Regions from separate parts of the Streptomyces sp. NPDC006463 genome, predicted to be linked through region 1. Evidence: predicted binding sites of a transcription regulator. Region 1 holds the regulator's gene; the other holds the start of a gene.
The links. Region 1 encodes HspR, which represses chaperone genes until heat shock. Its sites were predicted from a motif close to TTGAGNNNNNNNNNCTCAA; they were not measured.

Region 1 (14,188 bases):
AACTGCGCACCATGTACGTCTTCACCCCCATAGAGGGGCAGACCTGGGGGCTGACGTACGACAGCCTGAAGGCCAGGCTCCTGGAGCGTGATCCGGACGGGTTCATCCGGATCCAGGAAGGCGGGCAGATCCGAGGCTCGGCCATGCACTACGGCATCACCCTCGAAGGCGAAGAGCTCGAAGGGTACGCACGGGTCCAGCCCGAGGGCATCTCGATCCTCGACTCCACCGCCCGGGCGGCGGCGAACTTCGTCGGCTGGCTCCGCGAGCACGTCGTCCCGGAGGGTGTGGCGATGACGTTCAACACCGCATGGGGGCTGGAAGAGGATCTGCCCGACGCCCCCGTCCCCGAAGTGACGCGGCCCCGGCTCGTCGCGGCCTTCCTCGCGCACCTCGAAGCCACCGGCCTGGAGTGAAGGGCTCGCGCGGCAGATTTCGCCCCGATGGGGCCAGGCACATCGTGTCTGGCCCCATCGCCGTATCCACGAGCCCCGGCTTGTCGAGGCGGTCGCACTGTCTCTCCTCCCGAGCCAGGAGATAGACGTGGGCTCGCGGGGTGGTGGGACGGCGCGGAGGAGCTCCCACTTGGGTGGGATCCGTCGGCCCACTGGCTGAGGAGGTGGCGGTCGGGACCGCGCTCAGGTGGCGCAAGTGGTGCGCGAAAGGCCCTCTGGGCGGCGTGTTCCTGCGAGTTGGCGCACGCGGAGGGCACGGAAGGGCCCTTGAGATCTAGGCAACGAAGAAGGCCCAGGTCGCTGACCTGGGCCTTCTTGCAAGAGCGGATGACGGGAATCGAACCCGCGCTATAAGCTTGGGAAGCTCATGTTCTACCATTAAACTACATCCGCATACGTTTCCAGTTGCCTGGATCTGTATCGTTGCCCACTCTACCCCATGATCGACCCCCGGTGAATCGACCGCGGGGTCGTTGTCATGTGTGGCGTGCACGGAGGCGTGTGGGTGCGGGAGTTGGGGCGTACCGTGTGTGCGGAGCGGCGGCTGGAGCAGGTCTCGATCATCCCCTAATGTGGCGATTCATCGCAGTATGGCTCGTTGGGGAAAGGGACTCGATGGAGCACACCGTCGTCCGCTGTGCCGAAGGGCACGTTTTCAGTACCGCCTCCTTCCCGCTGCAGCACCTCGGTGCCGGCCGGATCGGGCCCGGACGGTTGCTGCGGTGTCCGCGCTGCGCGCGGCTGAGGCAGGCCGTGCCCGTGGGGCCGGCGGTCAAGCGATAGGGGACGGGCACGCGGGCCGCCGCTCTCGATTGGGGGTGGCCCGCGCGCACTGCGTATCCTCGGGACGTGCTTCTCTCTGACAAAGACATCCGGGCCGAGATCGACAGCGGACGGGTTCGCATCGACCCGTTCGAGGAATCGATGGTGCAGCCCTCCAGCATCGATGTACGTCTCGACCGGTTCTTCCGGGTGTTCGAGAATCACCGCTACGCGCACATCGACCCCGCCGTCGAGCAGACCGACCTGACCAGGATGGTCGAGCCGGAGGGCGACGAGGCGTTCATTCTGCATCCGGGCGAGTTCGTGCTCGCCTCGACGTACGAGGTCATCTCGCTGCCGGACGACATCGCCTCCAGACTGGAGGGGAAGTCCAGCCTGGGCCGCCTCGGCCTGGTGACGCATTCGACCGCCGGGTTCATCGACCCCGGGTTCTCGGGTCACGTGACCCTGGAGCTGTCGAACCTCGCCACCCTGCCGATCAAGCTCTGGCCGGGCATGAAGATCGGGCAGCTGTGCATGTTCCGGCTCAGCTCGCCCGCCGAGTTCCCGTACGGCAGTGAGCGCTACGGATCCCGGTACCAGGGGCAGCGCGGGCCGACAGCCTCGCGCTCCTTCCAGAATTTCCACCGCACCCAGGTGAGGCACGAGGCATGAGTGACGTGGTACGCGAAAACCTCGACTACGAGGGATTCGGGCGGGCTGTGCGGGAGCTCGCGCAGACCATCGCAGACGACGGCTACGAGCCAGACATCATCCTGAGCATCGCCCGGGGCGGTGTGTTCGTCGCCGGCGGCCTGGCGTACGCGCTCGACTGCAAGAACATCCACCTGGTGAACGTCGAGTTCTACACCGGTGTCGGGACAACGCTGGAGATGCCGGTCATGCTGGCTCCCGTGCCCGAGGCGATCGACTTCACCAACAAGAAGGTCCTCATCGCCGATGACGTGGCCGACACCGGCAAGACGCTCAAGCTCGTGCACGACTTCTGCCTCGGGCACGTCGCCGAGGTACGGTCCGCGGTCATCTACGAGAAGTCGCACTCCCTCGTGAAGTGCGAGTACGTGTGGAAGAAGACCGACGAGTGGATCAACTTCCCCTGGTCGGTCGAGCCGCCCGTCGTGAAGCGTGAGGGCCAGGTCCTCGACGCGTAGTCCTGCGCGCGGCCTGTTCTCGACGATCTTCCGGTGCGGGTGAGAGACGCCAGCTGCCCCGTGTCAGCTGCTTGCGTGCTGGGGCAGTAGCAGCTCCGCCAGCAGGCCGCCGCCGTGTGCGGGGGAGAGCTGGGCGGTGCCGCCGTGGAGTTCGGCGACCCAGCGGACGATGGCGAGGCCCGCGCCGGTTCCAGTACTCGCGGCTCCGGTGACGTGGCGTGCGAACACCCGTGCGCGGTCTTCGGCCGGTACGTCGGCGCCGTGGTCCCGCACCGTTGCCCGGTCGGTGGTGACGTTCACCTCGACCGGGGTGCCGCCGCCGTGTCGCAGTGCGTTCTCCACGAGGTTGCGGACTGCTTGGGCGAGGAGCTCGGGGTCGCCGTTGACGATGGCGGTCTCGGTGGTGACCGTGACGCCGGTGCGGTCGGGCGACGGGTCCCGCACCCTCTACGTCCAGGCCGGCCTCGGCAAGGGCGATGCGGAGGACGGCAGCGGCAGATCCGCTCCGACCCAGCAGCGCAACTGGGCGCTGGGCGCCAACGCATGGGGGGTCATCCTTCGTCGTCGGCGCCGGGACCACCTTCCCGCACTGCCCCGAACACCAGCCGGCCAACCTCGCCGGTGACCTGGGCGGCGAATGCGACATCCTGCGGGGCGGCGTCGTCAATGGCCCCAACGCGGCAGACAAGCTCAAGGACCTCAACTCCTTCCCCACCATGCGCAAGTGCCCGACCGGCCAGGGCGACCCCTTCGCCCTCGACGGCCACGGCGGCGGCTTCATGGACCACGTGGGCGCCTGGCAGACGGTCGAATCCGCCGACGACTTCACCGCCACAGCCCTCCTCTCCTTCACCCTCTCCGCCGCACATCGGAGCGCCGAGACCGGCCCCATCTGAGGGCACACGTGAAGGGGCCCGCCGCGCAGACACTGCGCGGCGGGCCCCTTCACGTGCGGTGCTAGATCGTGCCCAGCTTGATGATCGACAGCAGGGCGATGAGCTGGATCGCGGAAGCGCCCAGCGCCTTCGGCCACGGCAGGTCGTGCGACTTGGCGACGAGGGACGTGAACAGGAAGCCCGCGGCCACCCAGGTGGCCCAGCCCAGTACCTGGACCATGCCGTTGTCGCCGCCCAGGAACACGGCGAAGAGCAGGCGAGGGGCGTCCGTCAGCGACATGACCAGCATCGACAGGCCCACGGTGGGCTGCCAGGAGCCGTCGCCGCCCATCTGGCGGGCCAGGGTGTGCGTGACCGCGCCCAGGAGCAGCCCGCAGATGACGAAGGCCACGCCGGTGGAGAGGACGATCGGGACGGCCTTGGCGAGGGTCGCGTTGATCACGTCCTTGCGGGCGTCGTCGAGGCCGAAGACCGCGAGGAGCCCGTAGAGGAAGGTCACGGTCAGCGCCGGCCCCCAGACGGCGTAGTCGCGCATCTGCAGGAAGGTCTGCCCCGGCCGCATCACGATGCCGCGGAGCAGTTCCTTCCACGGCAGCCGCGGGCCGGCCGGAGCGGCCGCGCCCACGCCCGCCTGGTACGTCCCGCCCTGGCTGTACGGGTCCTCGCCGACGGCGAAGACCTGGGTGTGCCCGGGGTTGTCGTTGGTGTAGCCCCCGTGGCCGCCGTGCCCTCCGTGGCCGTACGGGGGCTGCTGCGCCTGCGGCGGCTGCTGCTGTCCGTACGGGTCGAAGTACTCGGGCTCGCCGTGTCCCCCCGGACCCGGCTGCGGCCACTGCTGCTGCGGCGGCGGGCCTGCCTGAGGGTAGGGCTGCTGGCCGTACGGCGGCGGTTGCTGCTGTCCGTACGGCTGCTGCCGCGGGGGTTGTTGCGGGGTGCGGTTGTTGTCCCGGCCGCGTCCGATCCTGAATCCAGCCACGTGATCGAAAGTACCCGGTCCCGCGGGCCGCCGTGGACGGGCTGCCGGAACCCGTGGCCTTTGCGGCTGACCTGTGACATCCCCTAGGGGAACCCCGGGGGGTTTTCCTCACCCGGGCGTTGGCCCCGGTTTACCTGGCCGCGGTGGTTTCCGAGGGTCCGCGACCGGGCGGGGGGACGAGGGCTGACATGCGGGAACGGCCGGCCCCCCGGGTAGGGGACCGGCCGTTCCGTGGTGCCGGTGTCGCCAGGGACTACTTGGCGTCCTCGGGCTTGGCCTCGGGCTCGGGCTTCGCCTCGGCGGCGGGCTCGGCCTTGGCTTCGGGCTTCGCCTCGGCGGCGGGCTCCGCCTTGGTCTCGGCCTTGGCCTCGGCGGCGGGTTCGGTCTTGGCTTCGGCCTTGGCCTCGGCGGCGGGTTCGGCCTTGGCTTCGGGCTTCGCCTCGGCGGCGGGCTCGGCCTTGGCTTCGGCCTTGGCCTCGGCGGCGGGCTCCGCCTTGGCTTCGGCCTTCGCCTCAACGACGGGCTCCGGCTCCGGCTCCGGCTCGGGCTCCGGCTCGACCACCGGCGGTTCCGGGGTCTTGACCGAGTCCAGCAGCAGCTGGGCCACGTCCACGACCTGCACGGACTCCTTGGCCTTGCCGTCGTTCTTCTTGCCGTTCACCGAGTCGGTCAGCATCACCAGGCAGAACGGGCACGCCGTCGACACGATGTCCGGGTTCAGGGACAGCGCCTCGTCGACACGCTCGTTGTTGATGCGCTTGCCGATCCGCTCCTCCATCCACATCCGCGCGCCACCGGCGCCACAGCAGAAGCCCCGCTCCTTGTGGCGGTGCATCTCCTGCTGCCGCAGGCCCGGCACGGCCGACATGATCTCGCGCGGCGGCGTGTAGACCTTGTTGTGCCGGCCCAGGTAGCACGGGTCGTGGTACGTGATCAGACCCTCGACCGGCGTCACCGGCGTCAGCCGGCCCTCGTCGATCAGGTGCTGGAGCAGCTGCGTGTGGTGGATGACCTCGTACTCGCCGCCCAGCTGCGGGTACTCGTTCGCGATGGTGTTGAAGCAGTGCGGGCAGGTCGAGACGATCCGCTTCGCCGACTTCGGCTTCTTCGTCGCCGGGTCCTCGTCGTCCTCGCCGAAGGCCATGTTCAGCATGGCCACGTTCTCCTGGCCCAGCTGCTGGAACAGCGGCTCGTTGCCCAGGCGGCGCGGGGAGTCACCGGTGCACTTCTCGTCGCCGCCCATGATCGCGAACTTGACGCCCGCGATGTTCAGCAGCTCCGCGAAGGCCTTCGTCGTCTTCTTGGCCCGGTCCTCCAGGGCGCCCGCGCAGCCGACCCAGTACAGGTAGTCGAACTCCGAGAGGTCCTCCGCGTCCTTCCCGATGATCGGGACCTCGAAGTCGACCTCCTTCGTCCACTCGACGCGCTGCTTCTTGGCCAGGCCCCAGGGGTTGCCCTTCTTCTCCAGGTTCTTGAGCATCGTGCCCGCCTCCGACGGGAACGCGCTCTCGATCATCACCTGGTAGCGGCGCATGTCGACGATGTGGTCGATGTGCTCGATGTCGACCGGGCACTGCTCGACGCACGCACCGCAGGTCGTGCAGGACCACAGCACGTCCGGGTCGATGACACCGTTCTCCTCGGCCGTCCCGATCAGCGGGCGCTCGGCCTCCGCCAGAGCGGCCGCCGGGACGTCCGCCAGCTGCTCCGCCGTCGCCTTCTCGTTGCCCTCCATGTCCTTGCCGCCACCGGCGAGCAGGTACGGGGCCTTGGCGTGCGCGTGGTCGCGCAGCGACATGATCAGGAGCTTCGGGGACAGCGGCTTGCCGGTGTTCCAGGCCGGGCACTGCGACTGGCAGCGACCGCACTCGGTGCACGTGGAGAAGTCGAGGATGCCCTTCCAGGAGAACTGCTCGACCTGGGAGACGCCGAAGACGTCGTCCTCGCCCGGCTCCTCGAAGTCGATCTCCTTGCCGCCGCTGGTCATCGGCTGGAGGGCGCCGAGCGCCGTCGAACCGTCCGCGTTCCGCTTGAACCAGATGTTCGGGAAGCCGAGGAAGCGGTGCCAGGCGACACCCATGTTGGTGTTGAGCGAGACCGTGATCATCCAGGTGAAGGAGGTGACGATCTTGAGAGCGGCGAAGAAGTACGTCAGGTACTGGATCGTGCTCAGGTCGAGCCCGTCGAACGCGGCGATCAGCGGGTACGAGGCGAAGAAGCCCGGCTCCCAGCCCTCGACGCCGTGCTGGGCCCCTTCCAGCGCGCGCAGCGTCATGATGCAGACGCCGACGATCAGGATGACGGCCTCGACGAAGTACGCCTGGCCCGTCTTGGAGCCCGTGAAGCGGGACTTGCGGCCCGCCCTGCCCGGCCGGCTCAGCTGCCGGATCACGATCAGGGTGACGATGCCGAGCACGGTCATCAGGCCGAGGAACTCGGTGAAGATCTCGTAGGGCAGCCAGTCACCGATGATCGGGATCAGCCAGTCGGCCTGGAAGAGCTGGCCGAAGGCGTTGACGATCGTCAGCAGCAGCGAGAAGAAGCCCACCGCCACGAACCAGTGCGCGAACCCGACGATGCCCCAGCGGTTCATGCGGGTGTGGCCGAGGAATTCCTTGACCAGCGTGATGGTGCGCTGTGTGGGGTCGCCGGTGCGCGTGCCCGCGGGCACTGGCTGGCCGAGGCGCACGAAGCGGTAGATCTGCGCGATGGCACGGCCGAACAGCGCGACGGCTACCACCGTGATGACCAGCGACACGATGATCGCGGCGAGTTGCATGGGAGGGCTCCTCGGGCGGTACTTACTAAGCGGTAACTTATTGAGTCAAGGCATGAGGTTACCCACTCCCGACGCCGCAATGTAGCTGAGCGCGCGGTGATCTGTGTCGCTCAGGCATGCCTTTGCCGATAGGCCGCCCGCGGCGTCTGCGCGAGGATCGCCAGGTCCATCCCCAGCCAATGGTTCTCCACGTAGTGCCGGTCGAGCAGCGCCATTTCCTCCCAGGGTAGGTCGGAGCGCGCGCTGACCTGCCACAACCCGGTCATCCCGGGCCGTACGAAGAGCCGCTCGGGCCGGTCTGTACGGGAATCCGGGCGCGGCCCGACCAGGGACATCTCGCCGCGGAGCACGTTGATCAGCTGGGGCGCCGAGTCCAGTGCGCAGCGCTCCAGGGCCGCGCCGAGGCGGCCGGCGTCGCCGGTGCGCAGCCGCCAGGTGCGGAACGGCCGTCCGGCCAGACCGGCCGCCGGTACCCGTACGAACGCGCGGCCGCCCCGGGTCGCGAAGAGCAGCCCTGCCGCTGCCGCGAGGGGGGCGGCGAGCACGACGAGCAGGATCGCCGCACCGATGAGGTCGAGCACCCGCTTGGCCGAGGGCCTGACCGGCCGGCGCCCTGGCCGGGCGGGGAGGGGCAGCAGCAGAGGCATGTCAGCACCGTGCCGCATGCCTCCGGCGGTCCCGGGGTGGCGCGCGGCCGGATGCCCCGTTCGGGTGCCGCGCCCGCGGCCTGGCCCGGCGCCCCGGACCCCGCGCCGTCAGGGCCGATGCCACGGGTTGCGCGTAAGGGCGACCTAAAGGTTGAGTCGCATCGACTCAGCTCTGTTGACGTCCACGCGGCGATGCGGCATGGTTGAGTCTGTTCCACTCAAGTCAGCTGGAGGAATCAAAATGGCACGTGCGGTCGGCATCGACCTGGGCACCACTAACTCCGTCGTCAGCGTTCTGGAAGGCGGCGAGCCCACCGTCATCACCAACGCCGAGGGCGCCAGGACCACGCCGTCCGTCGTCGCCTTCGCCAAGAACGGCGAGGTCCTCGTCGGCGAGGTGGCCAAGCGCCAGGCGGTCACGAACGTGGACCGGACCATCCGCTCCGTCAAGCGCCACATGGGCACTGACTGGAAGATCAACCTGGATGGCAAGGACTTCAACCCGCAGCAGATGAGCGCCTTCATCCTGCAGAAGCTGAAGCGTGACGCCGAGGCGTACCTGGGTGAGAAGGTCACGGACGCGGTCATCACCGTCCCGGCCTACTTCAACGACTCCGAGCGTCAGGCGACGAAGGAGGCCGGTGAGATCGCGGGCCTGAACGTCCTGCGCATCGTCAACGAGCCGACCGCCGCCGCTCTGGCCTACGGTCTCGACAAGGACGACCAGACCATCCTCGTCTTCGACCTCGGTGGCGGCACCTTCGACGTGTCGCTCCTGGAGATCGGCGACGGTGTCGTCGAGGTCAAGGCCACCAACGGTGACAACCACCTCGGTGGCGACGACTGGGACCAGCGCGTCGTCGACTACCTGGTGAAGCAGTTCGCCAACGGCCACGGCGTCGACCTGTCCAAGGACAAGATGGCGCTCCAGCGTCTGCGCGAGGCCGCCGAGAAGGCGAAGATCGAGCTGTCCTCCTCCACGGAGACCTCGATCAACCTGCCGTACATCACGGCGTCCGCCGAGGGCCCGCTGCACCTGGACGAGAAGCTCACGCGCTCGCAGTTCCAGCAGCTGACCGCGGACCTGCTCGACCGCTGCAAGACCCCGTTCCACAACGTCATCAAGGACGCGGGCATCAACCTGTCCGAGATCGACCACGTGGTCCTGGTCGGCGGCTCCACCCGTATGCCGGCCGTCGCCGAGCTCGTCAAGGAGCTCACCGGCGGTCAGGACGCCAACAAGGGCGTCAACCCGGACGAGGTCGTGGCCATCGGCGCCACCCTCCAGGCCGGTGTGCTCAAGGGTGAGGTCAAGGACGTCCTGCTCCTCGACGTGACCCCGCTGTCCCTGGGTATCGAGACCAAGGGCGGCATCATGACCAAGCTGATCGAGCGCAACACCACGATCCCGACCAAGCGCTCCGAGATCTTCACGACGGCCGAGGACAACCAGCCGTCCGTGCAGATCCAGGTCTACCAGGGCGAGCGCGAGATCGCGGCGTACAACAAGAAGCTCGGCATGTTCGAGCTGACCGGCCTGCCGCCGGCCCCGCGTGGCGTCCCGCAGATCGAGGTCTCCTTCGACATCGACGCGAACGGCATCATGCACGTCACGGCCAAGGACCTCGGCACGGGCAAGGAGCAGAAGATGACCGTCACCGGCGGCTCCTCGCTCGGCAAGGACGAGGTCGACCGCATGCGCCAGGAGGCGGAGCAGTACGCGGACGAGGACCTGCGTCGCAAGGAGGCGGCCGAGTCCCGCAACCAGGGCGAGCAGCTCGTCTACCAGACGGAGAAGTTCGTCAAGGACAACGAGGACAAGGTTCCGGCCGAGGTCAAGACCGAGGTCGAGGCGGCCGTCGCCGAGCTGAAGGAGAAGCTCAAGGGCGAGGACACCGCCGAGATCCGTACCGCGACCGAGAAGCTCGCCGCGGTCAGCCAGAAGCTCGGCCAGGCGATCTACGCCGACGCCCAGGCCGCGCAGGGCGCCGCCGGCGCCGCTGCCGGTGATGCGGGCCAGGCGAAGGCCGACGATGATGTCGTCGACGCCGAGATCGTCGACGACGAGAAGCCGAAGGGCGGCGCTGCCTGATGTCGGAGGAGACCCCGGGCTTCGAGGAGAAGCCCGACGTCCCCGTCGACGGCACGCCCGACGAGCCGAAGGCCGCCGACTCCGCCAAGGAGGAGGCGGCGGCCCCGGCCGGGGATTCTGGAGCGGATGTGGCCCTGCTGGCGCAGCTGGACCAGGCCCGTACGGCGCTCGGTGAGCGCACCACGGACCTCCAGCGGCTCCAGGCGGAGTACCAGAACTACCGCCGCCGGGTGGAGCGGGACCGGATCACCGTCAAGGAGATCGCGGTCGCGTCCCTCCTGACGGAACTCCTCCCGACCCTGGACGACATCGGCCGGGCGCGGGAGCATGGCGAGCTGGTCGGCGGTTTCAAGTCCGTGGCCGAATCGCTGGAGACGGTCGCCGCCAAGATGGGCCTGCAGCAGTTCGGCAAGGAGGGCGAGCCCTTCGACCCGACGATCCACGAGGCCCTGATGCACTCGTATGCGCCGGACGTCACCGAGACGACCTGCGTGGCGATCCTGCAGCCGGGGTACCGGATCGGCGAGCGTACGATCCGTCCCGCGCGGGTCGCGGTGGCCGAGCCCCAGCCGGGCGCGGCCCCCAAGTCCGAGTCGGCCGAGGCCGACACGCCGTCGGACAAGGACACGGATGCCCCCGACAAGGGCTGATGTTGAACCAGTAGGAGCACGAGAGGAGGGACACCGGGGATGAGCACGAAGGACTTCGTCGAGAAGGACTACTACAAGGTCCTCGGTGTCCCGAAGGACGCCACCGAGGCCGAGATCAAGAAGGCGTACCGGAAGCTCGCACGCGAGTTCCACCCGGACGCCAACAAGGGCGACGCCTCCGCCGAGGAGCGCTTCAAGGAGATCTCCGAGGCGAACGACATCCTCGGCGACGCCAAGAAGCGCAAGGAGTACGACGAGGCACGTGCCCTGTTCGGCAACGGTGGCTTCCGCCCCGGGCCGGGCGGGGCCGGCGGTTCGTTCAACTTCGACCTCGGCGACCTGTTCGGCGGCACCCAGCCGGGTGCCGGCGGCGCGGGCGGCGGCTTCGGCGGCGGTCTGGGCGATGTCTTCGGCGGCCTGTTCAACCGCGGCGCCGGGCCCGGTGCGGGAACCCGTACCCAGCCCCGCCGCGGCCAGGACATCGAGTCGGAGGTCACCCTCTCCTTCACCGAGGCGGTGGACGGGGCCACGGTCCCGCTCCGGATGTCCTCCCAGGCCCCCTGCAAGGCCTGTTCGGGCACCGGCGACAAGAACGGCACCCCCCGGGTGTGCCCGACCTGTGTCGGCACCGGCCAGGTCTCGCGGGGCAGCGGCGGCGGCTTCTCGCTGACCGACCCCTGCGCGGACTGCAAGGGCCGCGGCCTGATCGCCGAAACCCCCTGTGACGTCTGCAAGGGCAGCGGGCGCGCCCGCAGCTCGCGCACCATGCAGGTCCGGATCCCGGCGGGCGTCTCCGACGGCCAGCGCATCCGGCTGCGCGGCAAGGGTGCGCCCGGCGAGCGCGGCGGTCCGGGCGGAGACCTCTACGTCGTCGTGCACGTCGACTCCCACCCGGTGTTCGGCCGCAAGGACGACAACCTGACGGTGACCGTCCCGGTGACGTTCGCGGAGGCGGCGCTGGGCGCCGACATCAAGGTCCCGACCCTGAACGGCCCCTCGGTGACGCTGAAGCTGCCGCCGGGCACCCCGGGCGGCCGCACGATGCGGGCCCGCGGCAAGGGAGCGGTCCGCAAGGACGGCACCCGCGGCGACCTGCTGGTGACGGTGGAGATCGCGGTCCCGGTCGAGCTGTCGGACAAGGCCCGCGAGGCGCTGGAGATGTACCGCGAGGCGACGGAGTCGCAGGACCCGCGCTCCGCGCTGTTCGAGTCCGCGAAGGGAGCATGACATGGACGGCCGCCGACGACAGTCCTCCCGCTTGGGTGGGGGGTACCAGCTCACCGACGAGACCCCGGTCTACGTGATCTCGGTGGCCGCCCAGCTCTCGGGTCTGCATCCGCAGACCCTGCGCCAGTACGACCGTCTCGGCCTGGTCTCCCCGGACCGTACGGCCGGGCGCGGCCGGCGCTACTCGGCCCGTGACATCGAGCTGCTCCGCACGGTGCAGGCGCTGTCCCAGGACGAGGGCATCAACCTGGCGGGCATCAAGCGGATCATCGAGCTGGAGAACCAGGTCGCGGCGCTCCAGCAGCGCGTGGCCGAGCTCTCCGCAGCGGTGGACGGCGCGGCGGCCACGCTCCAGGCCCGTGAGGCCCAGGTGCACGCCTCCTACCGGCGCGACCTGGTCCCGTACCAGCCGCCGGTGCCGGGCAGCGCCCTGGTCGTCTGGCGGCCCAAGCGGCCGACGGACTGACAACGCGTGCGAAGGCCCCTCCCGGTGTCCGGGCGGGGCCTTCGGCGTACCCGGCGCCGCCGGCGCCGGTCAGAGCTGTGGATCCCGCGTGGGCCCCGAGACCTGGCCCAGGATCCCCGACTGGGCGATGAGGAAGCCGAGCTGGGCCCGGCTGCCGCTGCCCAGGGCGGAGGCCAGCTTGGCGATGTGCGCGCGGCAGGTCCGTACGTTCATGCCGAGGCGGCGCGCGATGGCCTCGTCCACGTGCCCCTCGACGAGGAGTTGGGCGATGGAGCGCTGCACGCCTGAGATCCCCGAGGGCGTCGGATCGTAGGGGATCTGCTCGTTGAGCGGCGTGGCCCGGCGCCACAGCTGCTCGAAGACCCGGGCCAGGTAGCGGACGAGCGCCGGGTGCCGCAGTTCCAGGGCGATCTGCTGGTCGTCGCTCGCGGGGATGAAGGCGACCGACTCGTCGCAGATGATGAGCCTCTCGACCAGCTCCTCCAACGTCCGGATCTCGACCTTGCCGCTGGCCATCCGGTCGACGTACGCCATTGTTCCGCGGCTGTGGCGCACGGTGTGCTGGTAGAGGGTGCGCATGCTGACACCACGCCGGATGAGCGGCTGGTCCCGCTCTATCGCCTGGTTCAGAATGTTCTCGGAACGCCCGCCGCCCGGCTGGATGGTGAGCATTTCCGCCTGGCATTCGGCGGTGGCGACGTTGAGGGCCGCGTTGATCCTGTTGAATCCCTCCAGCACGGTGATCGCGTGGGTGGGGGCGGGAGTCAGCGCGCTGATGGCCATGAATGGCTCAAACGCTTCGGTGAGCTCGATGGAAGAGCGCCGGCGCTGCAGGATCTCCCGTTCCAGCGGGTGCAGCCGCTGCGCGAGGGCCACCGAAGGTGGAACCGGACGGAGCCAGTTGTCGTCGTCCGGGTCAGGGTGCAGCAGCGCGAATTCCAGCAGGCAGGGCGTCTGCTCGACCTCTTCGCGGGCTATGCGGCCGGAGCTGAGCGCGCTCGCGTACAACTCGGCCCCGAGGTCGCACAGGTCCGTCACCGCGTGGGGATGTGTCTGGTTCATCCGCATAATCGGCAAATCTCCCACCCCCAGGGTCCTGCATGTACAGGAACATGATGCATCGCCACGGTGGCAATGGCGTGGCTCGATAAGTCATCGTCTGAGATGCGGGGGAGAGGAATCCATCAAGTGAGGACAACGTCGACCATGTACAAGAAATTGCTTCGCTCGGTGGCTGCCATTGCTCTCTCTACGGCCGCTGCTGTCGGTGGAATCTCGCTCGCGCAGACCAGCTGGGGCGGCACGCCCGCCGACAGCGGTTGGGGGGCCGGTGCCACCACCGGTGAGAGCGACAGTGGTTGGGGCAAGGTCTTGGCCGACAGTGGCTGGGGCCCCGCACCCAAGCCGGTTATGGGTGGGAAGTCTTCGGACGCATGACCCCCGACGACCGCGGCTTCCGCCGCGAAATGGCCTCCGCTTACCGGTCGGGATGGCAGTTCATCGACCTGGCCACGGCGATCCCGTACCCCGGGGACTCGCTGATGGTCACCCTGTTCGGTCAACCGATCGTCGTCGTGCGCGAGGAGGACGAGGACGTACGTGCCTACCGGTGCCTGCGCCGCCCGCGGGGCGCGCCGCAGCCCGTCCGCTGCGAGGTGCGCTACGGAATGGTCTTCGTCAATCTTGATCAGCGCGATCACCAGCTCTTCGAACCCGATATCACCACCGCCACCCCCCGCAGTGCCTGAAGCGATTCCCCCGTCGTTGCAGATCGCTCAGGCGCTACCCCCACACAACGGCGCCATCGTGGACCTGACCACGATGGCGCCGTTGTGATGTCCGCGTCCAGTCGCTGACCGGACAAGATGCGGGTGAGAATTCAACTTTTTACGCGCGGCCCATGGCCCGGTCCAGCGTGATCTCCATGACGACCCGGTCGGGATTGGGCGAGGGTATGCGCCCGTAGCGCTCCGCGTAGCGCGCCACCGCGTCGGCGACCGCCGCCTCGTCCGTACGGATCACCGCGCGGCCCTCCAGGGTGGCCCAGCGGCGCCCTTCCATCTGGC
Region 2 (14,188 bases), on a different contig from region 1:
CAGCAACCCGCGCATCCAGAACTTCCTGCTGCACTGCCTGCGCTACCTGATCCTCGCCGGGGAGTACCGCACCTGCCTGAGGCTCTCCGAGGAGACCGACCACGCCTGGCGCGCCATGCTCGGCGAGGACCACCCCAAGGTCCGCGAGCTCAGCTACCAGTACGGCGGAGCGCTGCGCAACCTCGGCCTCTTCCGCCGCGCCGAGGCCCTCACCAGGGCCGTCGCCGACCGGCTCACCGGCGAACGCGGCGAGCGCGACCTGGAGACCCTGCGCGCCAGCAGCGCGTACGGCGGAGTCCTGCTGTGCATCGCCAAGTTCGAGCCGGCCCGCAAGATCTTCGAGCACTGCCTGGCCACGTACCGCGAGCTGCTCGGCGAGGACGACTCGACCACGCTCGGCGCCCAGAACAACCTGGCCGCCACCTACCGGCTGCTGGGCCGCTACCAGGACGCCTACGACCTCGACCTGGACACCCTGCGCCGCCGCGAGCGGGTGCTGCGGGCCCACCACATCTCCACCCTCTCCTCCGGCATCGCCTGCGCCATGGGGCTGCGGATGATGGGCCGCTACCGGGAGGCGCAGACCCGGCAGGAGCAGGGGCTCAAGCTCAACACCCAGGTGCTGGGGCTGGGCCACCCGCAGACCCTGCGCGCCGAGCACAACCTCGGGCTGTGCCTGCGGCGTTCCGGCGACATCCCCGGTGCGGGCATGCGGCTGCGGGCCGTGTGGGAGCGGGCCACGCGGGTCTTCGGCGTCGACTACCCGTGGACGCTGATGGTGGCCTCCGACTACGCCACCTACCTCAGGGAGTACGGGGACATCGGCGAGGCCCGCCGGATCTCCGAGGACGTGGTCCGCGGCTACCAGTCCCAGCTGGGCCTCGCCCACCCGTACAGCATCGGCACGGTCGGCAACCTCGGTCTGGTGCTGCGGGCCCAGGGCGAGCGGGCGGAGGCCCTCTCGCTCGCCGAACAGGCGCTGGTCGGCATGCGGGGCGCGCTGGGCGACCGGCACCCGTGGACGCTGGGCTGCGCCCTGAACGCCACCGGACACCGCAACATCACCGGGCGCCTGGAAGACGCCCTGGACCTGAGCCGGGAGACGCTGCGCACCGCCGAGCAGGTGCTGGGCCCGGACCACCCCATGACGCTGAGCGCGCAGATCGCGCTGGCCGCGGACCTCCGGTCGGTACGGGAGGACGCGGAGGCGGGCAAGCACGAGGAGGCGGGCATCAAGGGCCTCATCAGGACATTGGGCCCGCAGCACGTCCACACGGTCTCGGCCCGCCAACAGGCCCGCCCGTACTGGGACTTCGAGCCCCAGCCGTAGAGCCGGAAGGCCCGGCCCCCCGTGAGGGGGCCGGGCCTTCCACTCCTGCTGGGCCGCGCGGCGACTAGGCCTCGAAGACCTCGTTCAGCAGGAGCTGCTGCTCCGCCTGGTGGCGCTTCGCCGAGCCGACGGCCGGCGACGAGCCGTGCGGGCGCGAGATGCGCCGCAGGCGCTCGCCCGTCGGGACCTCCGCGCCGACCGCCAGGTCGAGGTGGTCGATCAGGTTCAGCGCGATGAACGGCCACGCACCCTGGTTCGCCGGCTCCTCCTGGGCCCAGATGTACTTCGCCGCGTTCGGGAACTTGGCGATCTCCGCCTGGAGCTCCGCGCCCGCCAGCGGGTACAGCCGCTCGATGCGGATGATCGCGGTGTCCGTGATGCCGCGCTTCTCCCGCTCGGCCTCAAGGTCGTAGTAGACCTTGCCCGCGCAGAAGACGACCTTGCGGACCGCGTTCGGGTCCACCGTCGCGTCGCCGATGACCGGACGGAACGTGCCGTTCGTGAACTCCTCCGCCTTCGACGCCGCCGCCTTCAGACGCAGCATCGACTTCGGGGTGAAGACGATGAGCGGCTTGTGGTGCGGGTTGTGGACCTGCCAGCGCAGCAGGTGGAAGTAGTTCGACGGCAGGGTCGGCATCGCGACCGTCATGTTGTCCTGCGCGCACATCTGCAGGAAGCGCTCGGGGCGCGCGGACGAGTGGTCCGGGCCCTGGCCCTCGTAGCCGTGCGGCAGGAGCAGCGTGACGCCGGAGGTCTGGCCCCACTTCTGCTCGGCCGAGGAGATGAACTCGTCGACGACGGTCTGCGCGCCGTTGACGAAGTCACCGAACTGGGCCTCCCAGAGGACCAGCGCGTCCGGGCGGGCCAGCGAGTAGCCGTACTCGAAGCCCATGGCCGCGTACTCGGAGAGCAGCGAGTCGTAGACGTTGTAGCGGGCCTGCTCGTCCGACAGGTACTGCAGCGGGGTGTAGTCCTCGCCGGTCTCCCGGTCGATGAGGACCGCGTGGCGCTGGCCGAACGTGCCGCGGCGGGAGTCCTGGCCGGACAGCCGGACCGGGGTGCCCTCCATCAGCAGCGAGCCGAAGGCCAGGGTCTCGCCCATGCCCCAGTCGATGGTGCCCTCGTCGATCATCGCCGCGCGGCGCTGCAGCTGCGGCAGCAGACGCGGGTGGACGGTGACGTGCTCGGGGATGTTGACCTGGGACTCGGCGATCCGCTTGACGACGTCCTGGGAGATCGCGGTGTTCACGGTGACCGGGAACTGCTGCGCGACCTGCGCCGGCGACGCCGGGGCGCCGACGGCGGGCTGCGTGGCGGCCTCGCGGACCTCCGCGAAGACCTTCTCCAGCTGGCCCTGGAAGTCCTGGAGCGCCTGCTCCGCCTCTTCCAGCGTGATGTCGCCGCGGCCGATGAGGGACTCGGTGTACAGCTTGCGCACCGAGCGCTTCTTGTCGATCAGGTCGTACATCAGCGGCTGCGTGAACGCCGGGTTGTCGGACTCGTTGTGCCCGCGGCGGCGGTAGCAGATGAGGTCGATGACCACGTCCTTGTTGAACGCCTGACGGAACTCGAAGGCGAGCCGCGCGACGCGGACCACTGCCTCCGGGTCGTCGCCGTTCACGTGGAAGATCGGCGCCTCGATCATGCGGGCCACGTCGGTCGCGTACATGGACGAACGCGAGGACTCCGGGGCGGCGGTGAAGCCGACCTGGTTGTTGATGACCACGTGCACGGTGCCGCCGGTGCGGTAGCTGCGCAGCTGCGACATGTTCAGCGTCTCGGCGACCACACCCTGGCCCGCGAAGGCCGCGTCGCCGTGGAGGGCCAGCGGCAGGACGGTGAAGTCCGTGCCGCCCTTGTTGATGACGTCCTGCTTGGCGCGGGCGACACCCTCCAGGACCGGGTCGACGGCCTCCAGGTGGGAGGGGTTGGCGACGAGCGAGACCTTGATCTGCTCGCCGTCCAGGCCGGTGAAGGTGCCCTCGGCGCCCAGGTGGTACTTGACGTCGCCGGAGCCGTGCATGGACTTCGGGTCGAGGTTGCCCTCGAACTCGCGGAAGATCTGCGCGTACGACTTGCCGACGATGTTCGCGAGGACGTTCAGGCGGCCGCGGTGGGCCATGCCGATGACGACCTCTTCGAGGCGGGCCTCGGCGGCCGAGTCGATGACGGCGTCGAGCAGCGGGATGACGGACTCGCCGCCCTCCAGGGAGAAGCGCTTCTGGCCGACGTACTTCGTCTGCAGGAAGGTCTCGAAGGCCTCCGCCGCGTTCAGGCGGCGCAGGATGCGCAGCTGCTCCTCGCGCTCCGGCTTGGTGTGCGGGCGCTCGATGCGGTCCTGGATCCAGCGGCGCTGCTTCGGGTCCTGGATGTGCATGAACTCGACGCCGGTGGTGCGGCAGTACGAGTCGCGCAGTACGCCGAGGATGTCGCGCAGCTTCATCATGGACTTGCCGGAGAAGCCGCCGACCGCGAACTCGCGCTCCAGGTCCCACAGGGTGAGGCCGTGCTCGGTGATGTCGAGGTCGGGGTGCTTGCGCTGCTTGTACTCCAGCGGGTCGGTGTCGGCCATGACGTGGCCGCGGACCCGGTAGGAGTGGATCAGCTCGAAGACGCGGGCGGCCTTCGTGACGTCGTCGTCGTGCGAGGCGTCGATGTCGCGGTTCCAGCGGACCGGCTCGTACGGGATGCGCAGCGACTCGAAGACGGAGTCGTAGAAGTCGTTCTCGCCGAGGAGCAGGTTCGCGACGATGCGCAGGAACTCGCCGGAGGCCGCGCCCTGGATGACCCGGTGGTCGTAGGTCGAGGTCAGGGTCATGACCTTGGAGATGCCCAGCTTGTTCAGGGTGTCCTGCGAGGTGCCCTGGAACTCGGCGGGGTAGTCCATGGAGCCGACGCCCATGATGACCGACTGACCGGGCATCAGACGGGGCACGGAGTGGACGGTGCCCAGGCCGCCGGGGTTGGTGAGGGAGCAGGTCACGCCGGTGAAGTCATCCATCGTCAGCTTGCCGACGCGGGCGCGGCGGACGATGTCCTCGTAGGCCTGCCAGAACTCGAAGAAGTTGAGGGTCTCGGCCTTCTTGATGCCGGCGACGACGAGCTGGCGGTCGCCGTTGGGCTTCACCAGGTCGATGGCGAGGCCGAAGTTCACGTGGTCGGGCTTGACCAGGGTCGGCTTGCCGTCCTTCTCCGCGAAGGAGTAGTTCATCGACGGCATGGCCTTGATGGCCTGCACCATCGCGTAGCCGATCAGGTGCGTGAAGGAGATCTTCCCGCCCCGGGCCCGCTTGAGGTGGTTGTTGATGACGATGCGGTTGTCGAACAGGAGCTTCACCGGGACGGCGCGGACGGACGTGGCCGTCGGGACGTCGAGGGAGGCGTTCATGTTCTTCGCGACGGCAGCCGCCGGGCCGCGGAGCGTCACCAGCTCGGGGCCCGCGGGGGCCTCGGTGGCGGGCGCGGCCTTCTGCGGGGCTACGGAGGCGGGGGCGGGCGCGGCCGGTGCGGCGGCCGGGGCCTGGGAGGTGACAGTCACAGCAGGGGCACCAGAGGGGATGGCAGGAGCAGGGGCAGGAGCTGACACAGGCGTGGGCGCGGCGGAGGGCGCGGCGGCAGCCGCTCCAGCGGAGCGGGTGCTCGCACCGGCGCTCGCCGCCCCCGTGGCGGCGGCGTCGGCGGCCTGGGGTGCTGCGGTGACGGTGGTGGCGGCCTGTGCGGAGGCGCCGTCCGTCGTCGCAGGGGTCTTCTTCGGCTCTTCGGACTTCACCGGAGCGACAGCCGCCCCCGGCTTGTAGTCGGCGAAGAAGTCCCACCAGGCCCGGTCGACCGAGTTCGGGTCCTGGAGGTACTGCTGATAGATCTCGTCGACGAGCCACTCATTGGCGCCGAAGCCTGAGGCGGGGTTCTTCCCGCCCCCTGCTGCTTCGGTCGTGGTGCTCGAGTTACTGGGGGACTGTGGCGACACGGCGGCAACCGCCCTCTTCCGCTTCACAAGGTATGGACAGCGGGAATAAAGGCTACGCCTCCCAGGCCGCGAGATGCAGACCGGGCGGGACTTCCGTCGCGCAGGTCACATCGAACGGCGGGTTTCACTGCCTGGAATGGCGGGAAACACGTGTGGTTCGGGTAGGGGGCACCGAGGTTGCGGCCTCATGGCTTCGCACCCCTGACGGACCCCGGGTACGTGTGGCCGAGATCATGTCCTTCCCACTCGAACCCTACGTCAACACGGCGCCTACGAACTGCCCGGAAGCGTGACGAGGATGCGGCAGCCCCGTGACGATTCGGCCACTCCGATCCGCCCCCCGTGCAGTTCCACGGCCCAGCGGGCGATCGCCAGGCCCAGTCCCGTACCGCCGTCGCCGCCGCGCGCGCTGCCCCGGTTGAACCGCTCGAAGACCCGGTGCCGCTCCGCCTCCGGGATGCCGGGGCCTTCGTCCCGCACCTCCAGCGCCAGGCTGCCGGGCGTGTCGCCGGCCCGCGCGCGGACCGTGACCCGGCCGTGCGGGGGGCTGTGCTTGACCGCGTTGTCGATGAGGTTCGCCACCACCTGGTGCAGCCGCTCGGCGTCCGCGTACGCCGTCAGCTCGGGCGGGAACACGTCCAGGTGCAGGTGCACGTCGTTGCGGGTGTGCCCGCCGGAGCCGCTGGACAGCCCCGGCCGGCCCGCGGCCGCCAGCGCCGACTCCTTCAGCACCCCCGACAGGTACGGCCACACCTCGAACCGGCGGGCGCGCAGCGGGACCACGCCGTTGTCCACCCGGGACAGGTCCAGCAGCGTCTCCACGAGCCGGCCGAGGCGCTCGGTCTGCTTCAGCATCGTGCGCATGGTCTCCGGATCGGCGGCCGAGACCCCGTCCACGACGTTCTCCAGCACCGCGCGCAGCGCCGCGATCGGCGTGCGCAGTTCGTGCGAGACGTTGGCGACCAGCAGCTTGCGGTGCCGGTCCACCGCCTCCAGGTCGTCCGCCATCAGGTTGATCGTGGAAGCCAGGTCGCCCAGCTCGTCCCGGCGTCCCGCGCCGCGCACCCGGCGGGTGTAGTCGCCGTGGGAGATCGCCCGGGCCACCGTCGTCATGTCGTCCAGCGGCGACGTCAGACTGTGCGCCACGAACTGGGTGATCAGCATCGAGGCGATCACCGAGAAGACCGTGATGAACCGCAGCTCGGTGTCGGTGCGCAGGGCCACCAGCAGCAGGCCCGTCGTGATGAAGACCGAGACCACCACGAGGGTGCCCAGCTTGGTCTTGATCGAGAACGGCGAGAAGGGCCGCAGGGCCCCGGCGGAGCGCTGCCTGGGTGCGCCGTTCACGCCTGCGCCGGGGTCTCCAGGGCGTACCCGACGCCGTGGACCGTACGGATCCGCTCCGCGCCGATCTTCCGGCGCAGGGCCTTGATGTGGCTGTCGACCGTACGGGTCCCGGACGCGTCGGCCCAGTCCCACACCTCGGCCAGCAGCTGCTCCCGCGAGAGCACCGCCCGCGGGGTGCCGGCCAGGCACACCAGCAGGTCGAACTCGGTCGGCGTCAGGTGCACGTCCTCGGCCTGCACCCGGACCCGGCGCTGCGCGTGGTCGATCTCCAGGTCGCCCAGGCGCAGCGTGGCCCCGCGCGGGGCGTGCGCGGCCAGGGTGGCCCGTTCCACGCGCCGCAGCAGTACGTGGACCCGCGCGGCCAGCTCGCGCATCGAGAACGGCTTCGTCATGTAGTCGTCGGCGCCGACCCCGAGCCCGACCAGCAGGTCGGTCTCGTCGTCCCGGGCGGTGAGCATCAGCACCGGGACCGGCCGCTGGGCCTGGACCCGGCGGCAGACCTCCAGGCCGTCGAAGCCCGGCAGCATGATGTCGAGGACCAGCAGCTCGGGCAGCCAGTTCTCGGCCGCGGCGACGGCGGCAGGGCCGTCGGCGGCCGTCTGCACCTGGAAGCCCTCGGCCCGCAGGCGGGCCGCGATCGCCTCGGCGATGGTGTGGTCGTCCTCGACGACGAGTACGCGCCGCTGGGCGCCGGGGGTCGCCGAGGCGCCGTTGTGGGTGGTGTGTGTCTGTTCCATGTCCCGGTCCCGCCCCATGAAGATCTGCGTGGTGGGGTGCAGCGTAGAGGAGGCACCGGCCTGCGGCTATGCGGGGTTCGGACAGGGCATTTGTGCTGATCATCCTGGTAGGGGGCGGGATGTGCAGGGCGCCGGACCCCCCACGGGACCGGCGCCCGGCGGGCGGGGCGAGGACCCCGTCCGGCTGTCCGTGTGCCCTGCGACGACGGCCCGTATCCGTGAGGAAGACCGGGTTCTCCGTGTCGTTCGGGACGTCGGGACGGGAGGCCTCGACGGCCCGCACCGGGGGAGTTCGAACGGGAGGAGGCCTCGGGTACGGCGCGGCCGAGGGCCACGTCCAGCGGGGCGGCGTCGGTGGCGCCGTGTCCGGCGGCGACGGCCTCGTCCGCGGGGCGCACGTGCGGCATCGGTTTCGCGGAGAGGTTTGCTGAGAGGGCCGGGGAGAGTTTCGCGGAGAGCGGAAGGAATCCCTCCGGATTTGTCAGGACCGTCGGTGAGCGACGCCGCGCCGCGGCCCCGGGAGCCGTGAAATCGGCCCGGCCCACCGTCCCGTCGGCCGTGTCCGGATCCACGTACGGGTGCTCCAACAGGCTGAGCCCGGACCGGCAGCCGCGGGAGATCTCGGCCGCGGGGACGGGCCTGCCTACTTCTGGGTGAACGGGGGGAGCGCGGCCAGGACCTTGCCCAGGGCCGGGGCCAGGGCGCCTTCGCCGCCCGCCACCTCGAAACCGTCGTGCACGAACGCGTAGGAGAACCCGTCGTAGATCGTGGGGCCGCCCGTCGCGATCCGGGGCAGCTCCGCGAAGTTCGCCTCGCGCAGCGCGGTGCGCAGCTCGGCCAGCTCGGCTTCCGACAGCTTTCCGGTGCCCTCCGGCTTCGCCCCGCCGTCCAGCCTGGTCCACGACCCGTCCTCCTTGACGACGAGCGTGTGCGTCTGGCCCGCGAAGCCGCCGCTGCGGGTGACCCGCAGCAGGGTCTGGTCCGCGGAGGGCGGCTTGCCGGCCGTCGGGCTCGCGGCGCCGCTCGGCGCCGGGGCCGCGGACGGTGACGTCGGACCGGTCGGCGCCGGTGCGGCCGCGGTGGAGGTCCCCGTGGGCGTCGGGGGCGCGTCGTCGCCGCTCCCGGATCCGGACGCCCCGCAGCCCGCCAGGACCACCGCGCCCAGCACCGCCCCTGCCACCGCCCGGTACGCTCGCACACCCACCTCCGCAGGTACGTCCCCCGAACCCCGAGTATGGAGTCCCCACGCCCGTCGCGACAGTTCCCGGAGGCAGCCATCACCCGCATCGCCCCCTGGTCCTGGCGCGTGCTGCCCCCGCTGCTCGCCGTCCTCCTCGGCCTCTGGGGCCTGGAGCGGCGCGGCAGCATGTGGCGCGACGAGTCGGTCACCTGGCAGGTGGCCCACCGCCCGCTCGGCGGGCTCCGGGAGCTGCTGGGCCAGGTGGACGCCGTACACGGCCTGTACTACCTGCTCATGCACGGCGTGTACCTGGCCTGGGACGGCGGCCTGTGGGCCCTGCGGCTGCCCTCCGTCGCCGCCACCGCCCTCGCGGCCGCCGGGGTGGCCGCGATCGCCCACCGGCTCTCGGGGGAGCGGGCCGCGCTGATCGCCGGGGTCACCTACGCCGTGCTGCCGCCCGTGCAGATGTACGCCCAGGAGGGCCGCTCGTACGCCCTGGTCGCGGCGGCCGTGGTGTGGGCGACGTACCTGATGCTGCGCGAGCGGTGGACGGCGTACGCGGCGGTGCTGCTGCTCGGCTGCTGGCTGCACGAGTTCGCGGTACTGGCCCTGCTCGCGCACGCCTTCAGCGCCTGGCGCTCGCGCGGCTGGCGCGTCGCCGCCGGGACCGTCGTGGCCCTGCTGCTGCCGCTGGCCCTGGTGAGCGCCCGGCAGGCGCAGCAGCAGCTCGGCTGGCTCGGGCGGCCGGGCTGGCAGGACTGGGCGGCGTACGGGGTCCTCGCGGCGGCCGCCCTGCTGCTCGCGCGGGGCGCACCGGGAGAGCTCGTACGCGTGGCCCTGCCGCTCGCCCTGCTGCCGCCCGGTCTGCTGCTGGCGGTCTCCCTCCTCGACCCCTGGTACGTCGACCGGTACGTGCTCTACGCGCTGGCCGGGCCGGCCCTGCTGGCGGGCGCCCGGCTGGCGTCGGCCCGCGGCCGGTGGCGGTGGCTCGCGGCCGCCGCCCTGCTGGTGCCCTTCGCCTTGTGGTCGGCGTGGCTGCGCACGCCCGAGAGCCGCAAGGACGACGTCCTCGCCGTGGCCGCCGCGGTCCGGGAGCAGGCCCGGCCGGGGGACGCGGTGGCCTTCCTGCCGTCGCGGCGGCGCGAGTGGCTGCTGTCCTCGCCCGACGTCTACGCGCAGCTGCGCGACGTGGCCCTGGACCGCACCCCGGCGGCTTCGCGCAGCCTGCAGGGCACCGAACTGCCGTCGCTCGCCATCCGGGAGGCGCTGATCGGGTCCCCCCGGGTGATCGCCCTGCTGGACCCGGCCGACCAGCCGCTGGACCCGTACCCGCGGGAGGCCGTGAAACGCCAGACGCTGGCCGCCTGGTTCGACCTGTGCTCGGTCACCGAGGTACGCGGAGCCCGGGTCGCCGTGTACGCCCGCCCGGGAGGCTGCGGCGGACCCTGAGCCCGCCCCGGGCGCGTCCCCGCAGCGGGCCGGTTGCGAGGATGGGGCGACCCGGTTCGCACAGGAGGCGCCGCATGCCCACGTCCCAGAACTCCACGTCCCCAGGGGCCGGTTCCGAGATCCCCGGACCGCTGGTCGGCGCGGGCTGGCTCGCGGAGCGGCTGACCGTGCCCGGGCTGGTCCTCTTCGACGCCTCCGTCGGCGCCCATCGCGGCGCCGCCCACCGGATTGCGGGCGCCCGCCCCTTCGACCTCGACGGGGACCTCTCCGACCACGACGCCCCCGCCCCGCACACCATGCCCGGCGCCGCGCGGTTCACCGAGGCGATGCGGGTCCTCGGCGTCGACGACACCTCCACCGTGGTCGTCTACGACGGCGCCGGCATCTACTCCAGCGCCCGCGCCTGGTGGATGCTGCGCGCGATGGGCTTCGACCGGGCCGCCGTACTCGACGGGGGACTGCCCGCCTGGAAGGCCGCAGGACTGCCCGTCGAGGCCGACGGCCCGGCGTACGACGGCCCGCGCGGCTCCTTCACCGCCCGCCCCCGCCCCGGGCTGCTGGTCGACAGCGCCACCGTCGCCGCGGCCCTGGCCGACCCGGCCGCGGCCGTCCTGGACGCCCGCACCCGTGAGCGCTTCGCCGGCACCGCCCCCGAACCCCGCCCGGGCCTGCGCGGCGGCCACATGCCGGGGGCGTTCAACCTGCCCTTCGCCGAACTCCGGCGCCCCGACGGCCTGATGCGCCCGGCGGAGGAACTCCGCGCGGCCATCGGCGCGCTGACCGGCGACCGGGAGCGCCTCTACTTCAGCTGCGGATCGGGAGTGACGGCCTGCGTCCTGGCCCTCGGCGCCACCCTCGCCGGCTACCGGGACCTGGCCGTGTACGACGGGTCGTGGAGCGAATGGGGCATGCCCTCGGACCGGCGGCCGGTGGTCACGGGCCACGGGCCGGCGGGCGGGGACGCGGACGGCAGCGGGGGATAACCCCACCACGGATCCGGGGACCGGCCCCATCGGCCGCGGGCGCCTTCCGCCCGAGACTCGTGACCATGATCTCTCACGCCGCGTCACTTCGCCCCGCCCGCACCGCCGTCGTCGCCCTCGGGGCCGGGCTACTGCTGGCGGGCTGCTCCCTCGGGGACGGCCCGCAGAAGACGGCGAGCGCCGACGCCACGGTCACCGAGGCCGTCACCGCGGTGGAGGTCACGGCCGCCCGGGCCGGCTCGATCGAGGTCACCGCCGGAGGAGGGCCCGGAGTCACGGTCCGCCGGACCGTCCACTACCGCGGGGACACCGCCCCGACGCCCGGCCAGCAGGTCTCCGGCGGTGTGCTGACCTTCACCGACGACTGCCCCCCCGACTGCTACATCGACTACCGCCTGGAGGTCCCGGCCTCCGTCACGGTCAAGCTCGGGAGCACCAGCGGCCGCATCACGGTGACGGGCGTCACGGCGGCCGACGTCGCGGCCACGTCGGGCCGGGTCAGGGCCGACCGGATCGGCGGCCCGCTGAAGATCCGCACCTCCTCGGGCGGGATCACCGCCACCGGCCTGTCCGGCCCGAGCGCGGACGTCCACTCCGAATCGGGTGACGCCCGCCTGCACTTCGCGGTGGCCCCGTCCTCGGTCCTCGCCGAAACCACCTCGGGCGACGTCATCCTGAAGGTCCCCCCGGCCGCATACCAGCTCGCGGTCACCACCACCTCCGGCACCCGCGACATCACTGTCCCCACGGACCCCTCGGCTCCCTCCCACCTCTCGGCGAAGACCACGTCGGGCGACGTCCACGTCTCCGCACCGGGCGACTGACCCCTCAGCCGTTCGCCCCGGGCGAACGGCTGTTGGGGAACAACGGGCGGCGCACATGCATTGAGTCGGCATAGCTCAACTTCACTGCCGGAGGGAAGATCATGGCTTCGACGTCCGTACCGCTCACTCTGCCCGTGCTGCCGCTCGACGACGAGGTCGTGCTGCCTGGGATGGTCGTTCCGCTGGACCTGTCCGACGCCGAGGTGCGCGGGGCCGTGGAGGCGGCCCAGGCCGCGGCGGGCAGCGGCGGGAAGCCCCGAGTGCTGCTCGTGCCGCGGATCGACGGGAAGTACGCGGGCACGGGTGTGCTCGGGACCGTCGAGCAGGTGGGGAGGCTCTCCGACGGGGACCCCGGCGCGCTCATCCGCGGCCGCGGCCGCGTCCGTATCGGCGCCGGTACGACCGGACCCGGGGCCGCACTGTGGGTCGAGGGCGAGACCGTCACCGAACGCGTGCCGGACCCGCTGCCGGGTGCGGTCGCCGAGCTCGTCAAGGAGTACAAGGCACTCGCCACCAGCTGGCTCAAGAAGCGCGGGGCCTGGCAGGTCGTCGACCGGGTCCAGCAGATCGAAGGGGTGTCGGCGCTCGCCGACAACTCCGGGTACTCGCCGTTCCTGACGGTCGAGCAGAAGGTCGAACTGCTGGAGACCGCCGACCCCGTCGCCCGGCTCAAGCTGGCCGTCAAGGCACTCAGCGACCACCTCGCCGAACAGGACGTCGCCGAGTCCATCGCCAAGGACGTGCAGGACGGCGTCGACAAGCAGCAGCGCGAGTTCCTGCTGCGCCGGCAGCTGGAGGCCGTCCGCAAGGAGCTGCGCGAGCTGAACGGGGAGAAGGAGGGCGAGGAGTCCGACGACTACCGCAGCCGCGTCGAGGCCGCGGACCTCCCCGAGAAGGTCCGCGAGGCCGCGCTCAAGGAGGTCGACAAGCTGGAGCGGGCCAGCGACCAGAGCCCGGAGGGCTCCTGGATCCGCACCTGGCTGGACACCGTCCTGGAGCTGCCCTGGAACGAGCGCACCGAGGACCGGTACGACATCCAGGGAGCGCGCGCCGTCCTCGACGCCGAACACGCCGGGCTCAGCGACGTGAAGGACCGCATCACCGAGTACCTCGCCGTGCGCAAGCGGCGCACCGAGCGCGGCATGGGCGTCATCGGCGGCCGCCGCGGCGGAGCCGTCCTCGCGCTCGTCGGACCGCCCGGAGTCGGCAAGACCTCGCTCGGCGAGTCCGTCGCCCACGCCATGGGCCGCAAGTTCGTCCGGGTCGCGCTCGGCGGCGTACGCGACGAGGCCGAGGTACGAGGACACCGCCGGACCTACGTCGGCGCCCTGCCCGGCCGCATCGTCCGGGCCATCAAGGAGGCCGGGTCGATGAACCCGGTCGTCCTGCTCGACGAGATCGACAAGGTGGGCTCCGACTTCCGCGGGGACCCGGCCGCCGCCCTCCTGGAGGTCCTGGACCCGGCCCAGAACCACACCTTCCGGGACCACTACCTGGAGGTGGAGCTCGACCTCAGCGACGTGGTGTTCCTGGCCACCGCCAACGTCCTGGAGGCCATCCCGGAGGCCCTGGCCGACCGCATGGAGCTGGTCCGCCTCGACGGGTACACCGAGGACGAGAAGGTCGTCATCGCCCGCGACCACCTGCTGCCCCGCCAGCTGGAGCGCGCCGGCCTCGGCGCCGACGAGGTGGTCCTGCAGGAGGAGGCGCTCAGGAAGCTCGCCGGCGAGTACACCCGCGAGGCGGGCGTACGCACCCTGGAGCGGTCCATCGCACGGCTGCTCCGCAAGGTGGCCTCGCAGCACGAACTGGGCGAGCGCGAGTTGCCCTTCAGCATCGGCGCCGACGACCTGCGCGCCCTGATCGGACGCCCGCACCACGTGCCGGAGTCCGCCCAGGACCCGGCGGAGCGGCGTACCGCGGTCCCAGGCGTGGCCACCGGCCTCGCCGTGACCGGCGCGGGCGGCGACGTGCTGTTCGTGGAGGCCTCACTGGCCGACCCGGAGACGGGCGCGGCCGGTCTGACCCTCACCGGCCAGCTCGGTGACGTCATGAAGGAGTCCGCGCAGATCGCGCTCAGCTTCCTGCGCTCCCACGGCGCCGAACTGGAACTCCCGGTGGCAGACCTGAAGGACCGGGGCGTGCACATCCACTTCCCGGCGGGCGCGGTGCCCAAGGACGGACCGAGCGCCGGCATCACCATGACCACGGCGCTCGCCTCGCTGCTCTCCGGGCGCCAGGTGCGCACGGACGTGGCCATGACCGGCGAGGTCTCGCTGACCGGGCGGGTCCTGCCGATCGGCGGGGTCAAGCAGAAGCTGCTGGCCGCGCACCGGGCCGGGCTGACCACCGTCATCATCCCCAAGCGCAA

Region 2: the regulator HspR is predicted to act here: its motif matches at 11,878-11,896, upstream of lon (endopeptidase La).

What each region holds. Positions count from the first base shown of each region.
Region 1 is NZ_JBIAHP010000010.1:284,131-298,318, reverse strand. It holds gene ACFYOB_RS20455 (hypothetical protein) at 1-416, shown strand, start outside; tRNA gene ACFYOB_RS20450 (tRNA-Gly) at 778-848, opposite strand; gene ACFYOB_RS20445 (hypothetical protein) at 1,026-1,238, shown strand; gene dcd (dCTP deaminase) at 1,305-1,892, shown strand; gene ACFYOB_RS20435 (phosphoribosyltransferase) at 1,889-2,389, shown strand; gene ACFYOB_RS20430 (sensor histidine kinase) at 2,453-2,833, opposite strand; gene ACFYOB_RS20425 (glycoside hydrolase family 9 protein) at 2,866-3,285, shown strand; gene ACFYOB_RS20420 (Yip1 family protein) at 3,347-4,261, opposite strand; gene ACFYOB_RS20415 ((Fe-S)-binding protein) at 4,515-7,040, opposite strand; gene ACFYOB_RS20410 (sugar transferase) at 7,151-7,687, opposite strand; gene dnaK (molecular chaperone DnaK) at 7,929-9,779, shown strand; gene grpE (nucleotide exchange factor GrpE) at 9,779-10,429, shown strand; gene dnaJ (molecular chaperone DnaJ) at 10,469-11,656, shown strand; gene ACFYOB_RS20390 (heat shock protein transcriptional repressor HspR) at 11,658-12,122, shown strand; gene ACFYOB_RS20385 (helix-turn-helix transcriptional regulator) at 12,192-13,184, opposite strand; gene ACFYOB_RS20380 ((2Fe-2S)-binding protein) at 13,556-13,870, shown strand; gene ACFYOB_RS20375 (pyridoxamine 5'-phosphate oxidase family protein) at 14,010-14,188, opposite strand, start outside.
Region 2 is NZ_JBIAHP010000025.1:9,255-23,442, reverse strand. It holds gene fxsT (FxSxx-COOH system tetratricopeptide repeat protein) at 1-1,330, shown strand, start outside; gene ACFYOB_RS33525 (multifunctional oxoglutarate decarboxylase/oxoglutarate dehydrogenase thiamine pyrophosphate-binding subunit/dihydrolipoyllysine-residue succinyltransferase subunit) at 1,395-5,297, opposite strand; gene ACFYOB_RS33520 (ATP-binding protein) at 5,568-6,644, opposite strand; gene ACFYOB_RS33515 (response regulator transcription factor) at 6,641-7,381, opposite strand; gene ACFYOB_RS33510 (hypothetical protein) at 8,025-8,579, opposite strand; gene ACFYOB_RS33505 (hypothetical protein) at 8,616-10,010, shown strand; gene ACFYOB_RS33500 (sulfurtransferase) at 10,085-10,993, shown strand; gene ACFYOB_RS33495 (DUF4097 domain-containing protein) at 11,059-11,817, shown strand; gene lon (endopeptidase La) at 11,919-14,188, shown strand, end outside.